DNA from 2 places in the Amedibacillus sp. YH-ame6 genome. Region 1 is predicted to be linked to the other one. Evidence: a T-box and tRNA genes for the amino acid it is inferred to sense, from the RefSeq annotation. Region 1 holds a T-box; the other holds one or more tRNA genes.

Region 1 (4,308 bases):
TACAAGTAAAGCTTTTAGTAATTTCATAGACGTTTCTCCTTCACTTCCTCAGACAATATCGCAAGAAATTCCTCTACAGTCACTGTCTGTGATTCTTTGCTTTGTGCGCGACGAATGGTTACAGTACCTTGTTCTTGTTCACCATCTCCGATTACAAGCTGATAAGGAATTTTTGCAAGCTGAGCTTCGCGTATACGATACCCTAATTTTTCATTTCTTGCATCTAATTTGCTTCTATATCCATTCGCTAAAATTAGCGCATTGATTTTTTCTGCATATTCCACATGTTTTTCGTGGTGTACTGGAACGACCATGACTTGTTGAGGAGCCAACCATGTTGGGAAGTGTCCTGCATAATGTTCAATCAAGATACCGATGAAACGTTCAATAGAACCAAAGATAACACGATGTAACATAACTGGACGTACCTTTGTACCATCACTTTCTACATATGTTAAATCAAATCGTTCTGGAAGGTTCATATCCAATTGAATTGTTCCACATTGCCATTCTCTTCCTAATGAATCTTTGATATGGAAATCTAGTTTAGGACCATAGAATGCTCCATCTCCTGGATTTACCTTATATGTTTTACCCGCATGTTCACATGCTGCTGCTAAAGCTGCTTCACTCTTTTCCCAGATTTCTAAATCTCCAATATATTTCTTTTCTGGTCTAGTTGATAACTCAATACGATATGTTAATCCAAAGATTGCATATACACGATCAATAAATTGAATCAAAGACATTACTTCTTCTTCAATTTGTTGAGGACGCATAAAGATATGAGCATCATCTTGTGTAAATGTACGTACACGGAACAAGCCATTTAAAGCCCCACTAGCCTCGTGACGATGTACTTGGCCTAATTCCCCTACTCTTAGAGGTAAATCCTTGTAAGAGTGTAAACCAGCCTTATATGCTAACAATGCACCTGGACAGTTCATAGGTTTAATCGCAAAATCACGATCATCTACTTTAGTTGTATACATATTTTCCTGATAATTATCCCAGTGACCACTTACTTCCCATAATTCTCTACTCATCATAATTGGAGTTTTAATAAACTGATAGTTTTCTTTTGTATGTTCTTCATACCAGAAGTTTTCCAATTGATTACGGATAATCATTCCATTTGGTAAGAAAAATGGCATTCCTGGAGCATATTCACTCATTGTAAAGATATCAAGTTCTCTACCAAGTTTTTTATGATCACGTTTCTTTGCTTCTTCTAATAAATTTAAATGTTCTTCCAATTCTTCTGCAGTTGGAAAACAAACTCCATAAATACGTTGTAAAACTTTATTGTCACTGTCACCTTTCCAATATGCTCCAGAATGTTTCAACAGTTTAAAGTTCTTCAACTCTTTTACTGTTTCCACATGAGGTCCTCTACATAAATCAATGAATTCCCCTTGTTGGTAACAAGTAATTGTGCCATCTTCCAAACCACTGATCAAATCGATTTTATACAAATCGTCTTTGAACATTTCTAATGCTTCTTCTTTGCTTATTTCTTTGCGAGTGATGCGTTTTCCATCTTTCGCAATCTTCTTCATTTCTTTTTCGATTTTAGGCAAATCATCATCTTTGATTACTTCATCTCCTAAATCAATATCGTAATAAAACCCTTCACTTACTACAGGCCCAACCCAAAATAACGCATTTGGATATAAACGTTTTACAGCCTGTGCCATCATATGAGCACAAGAATGGTTTAATACACTTAACTCTGCATGTTCTTTAATGTCGATCATCATCGTATCCTCCTTGACATATAAAAAAGACTGACACTCAAAGGACGTCAGTCTTATACGCGGTACCACCTTTGTTCATATTCAAACGAATATGCCCTCTTACCTTTAACGCTAGTTACGCGGCACACCTTTTCAGGGGCAACTCCAAGGGAGTAAACATATCGTTTTATCAAAGAACTTTCACCAACCGTTCTTCTCTCTACATCAAAACCATACATCCATGTCCTTATCTTTGTATTTATATGCTTATTTTATACAACATTCTATTGCTAATGTCAATCCTAACGAACTATTTCTTACATATCGTCAATTTTTTTCCATTTATTTCCTTTCTATAATCTCGTAATGAAATACTGTAATTCGTATCATTTTCTAAAGATAGTTATGCTAGAATACAGGCATGTGTTTGCAGCACAAGAAAGGGGTGTATTATGAGAAGAACTTATGGATATGTCCGGGTATCAAGTCAAGATCAAAATGAGGCCAGACAATATATTGAACTTATTGAACAAGGGATTCCGAAAAATTGTATTTATATGGATAAATTAAGCGGAAAAGATTTCAATCGTCCTGCGTATCATAAACTCGTATATAAGAAATTAAAACCTGGTGATCTTCTTGTTATTAAGAGTATCGATCGTTTAGGAAGAAATTATAATGAAATCCTGCTGGAATGGAAATTCATCACAAAAGAGAAAAACGTAGATATCAAAATTATTGACATGCCTTTACTAGATACCGATCAGAAAAAGGATTTAATAGGTACTTTGATTGGTGACATTGTACTTCAGTTGCTCTCTTTTGTCGCAGAGAATGAACGTGTAAACATACGACAACGGCAAGCTGAAGGAATACGAGCCGCAAAATTAAGAGGAGTTCGTTTTGGTAGACCAAAACTAGAATTACCAAAAGAATTCGAAGAAATCATGTTTCTGTGGGAAAAAGGAGAATTACTTAGCAAAGAAGCGATTGCTATTTCAGGATTAAAATATTCTACTTTCTACAAAAAAGCAAAAGAGCATAAGCAGAGAAAAAGCGGTTCATAAACCGCTTTTTTTACCAGCTTCCGCCGCCTCCGCCACCGAAGCCTCCACCAGAGAAACCTCCGCCGCCAAAGCCTCCACCACCAAAGCTTCCTCCACCAATCCCCTTGCCTCCAGTAGGCGTAGGAATATGAGAGGCTGCAGTAGAAATACTATGGAAACAATAATGGAAATGATTCCACCATAATACTGTTGTAAATAAATTGCCATTATACCCCACATACCAATCAGGAGCAATCACCGCAATACTTTCAAACTTCTTCACCCATGTATCAGAAATACCCAATACATATGCGTATGGAAGGATGTTATAAAAGGCAGTTGGATTTTCTTTCACAAGTAATTCCAAACGATCCTTTTCACAGTTCAAGATAAAATCTTTCAATCCAAGAATCTGTCCTAACCATTTATTCCCTTGAGGAGTACGCTTGTCCATAAACATCATAATGATGATCAACAATACACTTACAATACTACTCATCACAATTCCAATCCAAGATACTTCACAAATATATTGCATGAATATATTAACTCCGATAAGAATAGCATTTAACACAAGGCATCCTACACTTGATAATAAGAAGACAGAGTTTTTCATAGAATAACGTAAACGCATAATAAATATCCATGGAATACAACTCACTCCCAATAAAACAGAAGGTATTAAATATACAAAATAAATCTGGAATAACCCATAGATTTCTCTTGCGGCCAAAGTAACTGATAATAAACCTGGCAACATAATAAAGAAAATCATGATTATTTGTAGAACGATTGAATTGTTGTTATAAATACGACGTTTCTTACTAGAGTGGAAATAATTCGTTAACATTGATTTTGAAGATTGTAACGCTTCTCCTACTTTCAAACCAGTCATTTCACTTTCACTAACGATTGTATTTTTCTTAAAAATAGCATCAAAGAATTTACGTTCATAAGCTTTGCTGTTTTCTTTATCCATTTCTTTTAATTTCTCTAATTTAAAGCTTCCTTCAACATCATGTATCTTCAGGAACCCACGATTTGCCCAATCAATAACCAAAGAAATCATGTCCTTGTTTTGTGCAGTATCATCTATGATATAGCCAACCTCCGCACTATTCAAACCATCTGGTGCTTTAAATTCAACAGTCACAATAATTTCATCATCTTTACCAAACTTCATAAACAACAAGAACGCAAGCAACAAAATAACCCCGGCAACAATTGCACAGATTACGGTGTAATCTTTCATTTCAGGAAATGTAAAATAATCTGTTCCTAGGTTTACTCGAATAGTCGCAAACTCATTATTATAAAGTGGGTTTGTAATGGATCCACGTATCGTTGTACCATCAACCTCATAGCTTAACGTATCTCCATTTTCTCCATAAGCTCCAGTAGAAGTGAAAACTTCATTTTTATCGAATTCTTTGGGCATACGAATTTCATAGCTAAAATCTTTTACTTGTGTATCAAAATTACCAATCAAATTCCAATACAATGTTTGTGCTTTATTATCTAATCTT
Region 2 (4,308 bases), on a different contig from region 1:
TCCTTTCCCGTGATACAAATCCCTAGGTAATGTAAATCTCATTAAAAAAATCCTCGCTTTCCGGCTTATTGTAAGCCCTTAACTATCTATCAGTTTACATCAAATTACTTGTGAATTCAACAACTTGCACTCACAAGTAGACTTTTTTCGAAAAAAGTATTACGTATTTGTAGATATGTGTTATATTATTCTTGAAAGTATTTTTCTGAAACAAAAGAAAGGAGAGATTTCATGGAATTCATTGATGGCTATAAATTGATGTCCATTCTACGTCATACACTCAATAAACTTGATTATAGACTCATTGATCATGGCTATCGAGTTGCCTATATGGCATGGAAGTGCGCACTTTTTGAAGGGAATTTGCAACCAGAAGAATTACGTGATTTCACTATCACTTCTTTCTTACACGATATAGGTGCATATAAAACAGATGATATTGAGAAAATGGTAGAGTTTGAAACACAGAATATTATGAAACACTCTGTTTATGGTTATTTATTTCTAAAATATCTTGCGCCATTAAAAGACTACTCTAGAGCTATTCTTTGTCATCATATGCCTTATAATAAATTAAAAAATTATAATATTCCTGAATGGAAGTATATTCAGATTCTTTTCATATGTGATCGTTTCGATATTCTAATGACAATATACAACGATGTCCAAGAAGCAAAGAATAAATTACTAGAACATTCTGAGACTTTGTTTTCTTCGGATATGCTTGACTTATTTTTCCAAGCAGATGTGGAACATTACTTCATAGAAGATGTTTACCTCAAAGATATCGAATTAGATTTTAGCGAGATTTCAAAAATCTTACATTCAGATGAAGAACTGCGTGCTTATCTAGATATGATCACCTATTCGATAGATTTTAGGAGTGAATACATGATAACACATACCATGACAACCAATCGCATTGCTTTACATATAGGAAGATTGATGCAAGTAAGTACTAGCGATTTAGAAAAAATTGACTTAGGTTCTATCCTTCATGATTTAGGTAAAATCGGAATACCAAGTGAAATATTGGATTTCCCAGGAAAACTAGATGATGAACAAATGATAATTATGAGAAAACACGTCGATTATACAATAGAAATCTTAGATCATTTGATAGAAGAAGATATCGTTCAAATCGCAGTACGTCACCATGAAAAATTAAACGGTACAGGGTATCCACTAGGTTTAAATGAGAATGATTTAACCATGAATGAACGTATTGTTGCAGTAGCGGATATCATCAGTGCTTTATATGAACAGCGTAGTTATAAAGCAGCCTTACAAAAACATGAGATTGTAAAAATACTTCGTTCAAATGTGAATCATCATGAATTGGATTCTACCATTGTTGAAACCACTATAGCGCATTATGATGAGATCATAGCACAAGTTCAAAAAGAATGCGATCCTATGATTCTACTCTATAGTAAGCTTTCAAAACTGTATCCAGAAATATGTCAAAACATGGAAGAATATTTGATAAAAGGTACGAGCCTTACATAGTCTTTTATATGTACAGACATTTTCAAAAGTGATATAATATTTTCGTTCTTAATACGATTTTTATAGAATATACTATGAGGGCAATGTTCCTCTTCAAAATGCCGGAGTGGCTCAATGGTAGAGCAATTCACTCGTAACGAATAGGTTGGGTGTTCGATTCACCTCTCCGGCACCATATAAACTAAAATCCTTTTCCATAAGGGATTTTTTTAGTTTAAACGGTTGTATGGCATAAATAAATGGCATATGAAAAATAAAGTATGCAACCAAATCAAACCGTTTATGTTAATTCTCGTTGGTTGAAATCAAGCTTCTGCTGTCCTATACTTAATGTAAGGAGTGTGAAAAGTATGATTTCTCAGAATTTAATGATTTTACGAAAAAAATTCCGCTTTTCGCTTGAAGAAGTTGCGGAAAGAATTGGAGTTTCGAGACATGCAGTTACAAAGTGGGAAACAGGTGAAACAGTTCCTGACTTACACAATTGTAAATCACTAGCAGATTTATATGGAGTCACAATAGATGATCTTGTGAGTTTTGATAGTAAAGAAAACAATTTGCATATTCCGCCAAAAGGAAAACACTGTTTTGGTACAGTCAAAGTTGGTGAACGTGGGCAAATTGTAATTCCTAAAAAAGCTCGTAATCTATTTGATATGAAAGCAGGAGATGACTTACTCATTCTTGGAGATGAAGAACAAGGACTTGCCTTAGTGAAAGCAGATGTGTTCTTAAAGTTTGCACAAGAAATATTGAAAGGTGGAAACGAATCTCATGGAGGCAATTGAAACCATAAATCTTTCTAAATCTTATTCCAATATCCAAGCTGTGGATAAATTGAATTTCTCTGTTAAAGAAGGAGAACTCGTATCTTTATTAGGAATGAATGGAGCTGGTAAGTCGACTACAATCAAAATGTTATCAACTTTAGTATTACCAACAAGTGGAGATGCGAAAGTATATGGACATAGTATTTGCCATGATAGTTTTGAAATAAAAAAATTAATGAATGTTTCACCCCAAGAAACAGCAATAGCCCCTAATCTAAACGTTGAAGAAAATCTAAGATTCATATGTGGTGTATATGGTTACTCTAAAAAGGAAGCAATACAAAAAACAAAACAAATGATAGAGGATTATACAATGCAAGCCGTAGCGCATCAAAAAGCATCTACCCTATCTGGTGGATGGCAACGCAGACTATCCATAGCAATGGCATTGATTACAGAACCAAAAATGTTATTCCTAGATGAACCTACGTTAGGGTTAGATGTTCTTTCAAGACATGAGTTGTGGGATATCATTCGTAAACTAAAACAGAAGATGTCCGTAATTCTTACCACGCATTACTTAGAAGAAGCTGAAGAATTAAGTGATCGTATCATTATTATGTCAAATGGAAAGTGTATTGTTAATGGAACGGTTGAAGAAATCAAACAGAAGGCAAACGCTATAACATTAGAGAATGCTTTTCTTTATTTCAACCAAAAGGAAAATACTTTATGAAAACGTTAACGTTCGCAAGTAGAAATACAAAAGAAATTTTACGAGATAAAGTAAATCTATTCTTCGGTATTGTATTTCCAGTCCTATTGTTAGGTTTATTAACGCTTATTCAATCAAATCTCCCTGTAGAACAATTTCCTTTACGTACGCTAGCTCCTGGTATTGCTGTATTTGGATTATCTTTTATATCTATGTTCTCAGGCTTCTTAATTGCTAAGGATCGTACAAGCTCTTTTATGATGAGATTGATGAGTTCTCCGATGAAGTCTTATAACTTTATAGGTGGTTATGTTTTACCATTGATTCCAATGTCATTCATCCAAACAACCATCTGTTATATAGCTGCTTTATGTTTGGGACTTCCTTTCTCTATTCGCATCATTGCCTGTATAGTCGCCAGTGTTCCTATCAGTTTGATCTTTATTAGTATTGGATTGATATGTGGTACTTTATTTACAGACAAGCAAGTAGGCAGTTTATGTGGAGCCGTGCTTACAAACTTAGTCGCATGGCTATCTAGTACTTGGTTTGATGTTAGTTTGGTAGGAGGCTGGTTTGAAAATTTAGCAAATGCTCTACCTTTCCTTCATGCAGTTAATCTTGGTAGAAATATATATGCAGGAAATTGGAATATGCTTGGTAACGATTTTGTGGTTATTCTGATGTATGCACTCATCTTAAGTGTTATTTCCATTTATGTATTCACGAGAAAAATGAAACATATGTGTTAGCGTTTGATTCTAAGTCAAACGCTTTTATTTAAATCTTCTATCTATATTTTCGTACTTCATCGACAGATTTCTTTGACCAACATATACAAAATCTAACGCGTACAAAAAAAGAAGTCTGCCTTACAGGCAAACCTCGTTATCTTCTAATAAAATGGTGGAGGTTAAGGGACTTGAACCCCTGACCCTCTGCTTGTAAGGCAGACGCTCTCCCAACTGAGCTAAACCTCCACGACTGGTATAGATTTTACCATAGTTTCATTGAATAATCAACCACGAAAGAAAAAAAGGGCCAAGCCCTTAAATATTTGATAATTCTTCTTGCTTTTTACTAATCTTACGATATGCACGTAAATAGATAATAAATACAAGCACAACAACTATAAGTAACAATACACAACCTGTCATGAACAATCCTGTCATCATACTTGGATGTGTAGATAAAGAATAGTATATGTAAAGTAATGCCAAAAAGCAAATTACATCTACTGCAAGTAATGAACGCCATCCGCTTAATAAACGTTTGTATAGTGCTAATCTTGAAACACGATCACTAAAAATATTT

Evidence for each region. The T-box of region 1 lies ahead of thrS (threonine--tRNA ligase). A T-box ahead of a tRNA ligase gene usually reads a tRNA of that ligase, here a tRNA-Thr.
Region 2: it has a tRNA-Thr gene. The T-box ahead of thrS (threonine--tRNA ligase) is inferred to sense a tRNA for this amino acid. The anticodon was not compared.

The regions. Positions count from the first base shown of each region.
Region 1 covers NZ_JBSPEZ010000015.1:524-4,831, reverse strand. The annotation lists gene ACWG0P_RS10310 (hypothetical protein) at 1-27, opposite strand, end outside; gene thrS (threonine--tRNA ligase) at 24-1,757, opposite strand; T-box leader at 1,795-1,999, opposite strand; gene ACWG0P_RS10300 (recombinase family protein) at 2,189-2,803, shown strand; gene ACWG0P_RS10295 (DUF2207 domain-containing protein) at 2,814-4,308, opposite strand, start outside.
Region 2 covers NZ_JBSPEZ010000001.1:14,602-18,909, forward strand. The annotation lists gene ACWG0P_RS00080 (iron-containing alcohol dehydrogenase) at 1-42, opposite strand, end outside; gene ACWG0P_RS00085 (HD-GYP domain-containing protein) at 232-1,509, shown strand; tRNA gene ACWG0P_RS00090 (tRNA-Thr) at 1,610-1,684, shown strand; gene ACWG0P_RS00095 (helix-turn-helix domain-containing protein) at 1,860-2,297, shown strand; gene ACWG0P_RS00100 (ABC transporter ATP-binding protein) at 2,284-3,015, shown strand; gene ACWG0P_RS00105 (ABC transporter permease) at 3,012-3,746, shown strand; tRNA gene ACWG0P_RS00110 (tRNA-Val) at 3,899-3,974, opposite strand; gene ACWG0P_RS00115 (DUF2812 domain-containing protein) at 4,044-4,308, opposite strand, start outside.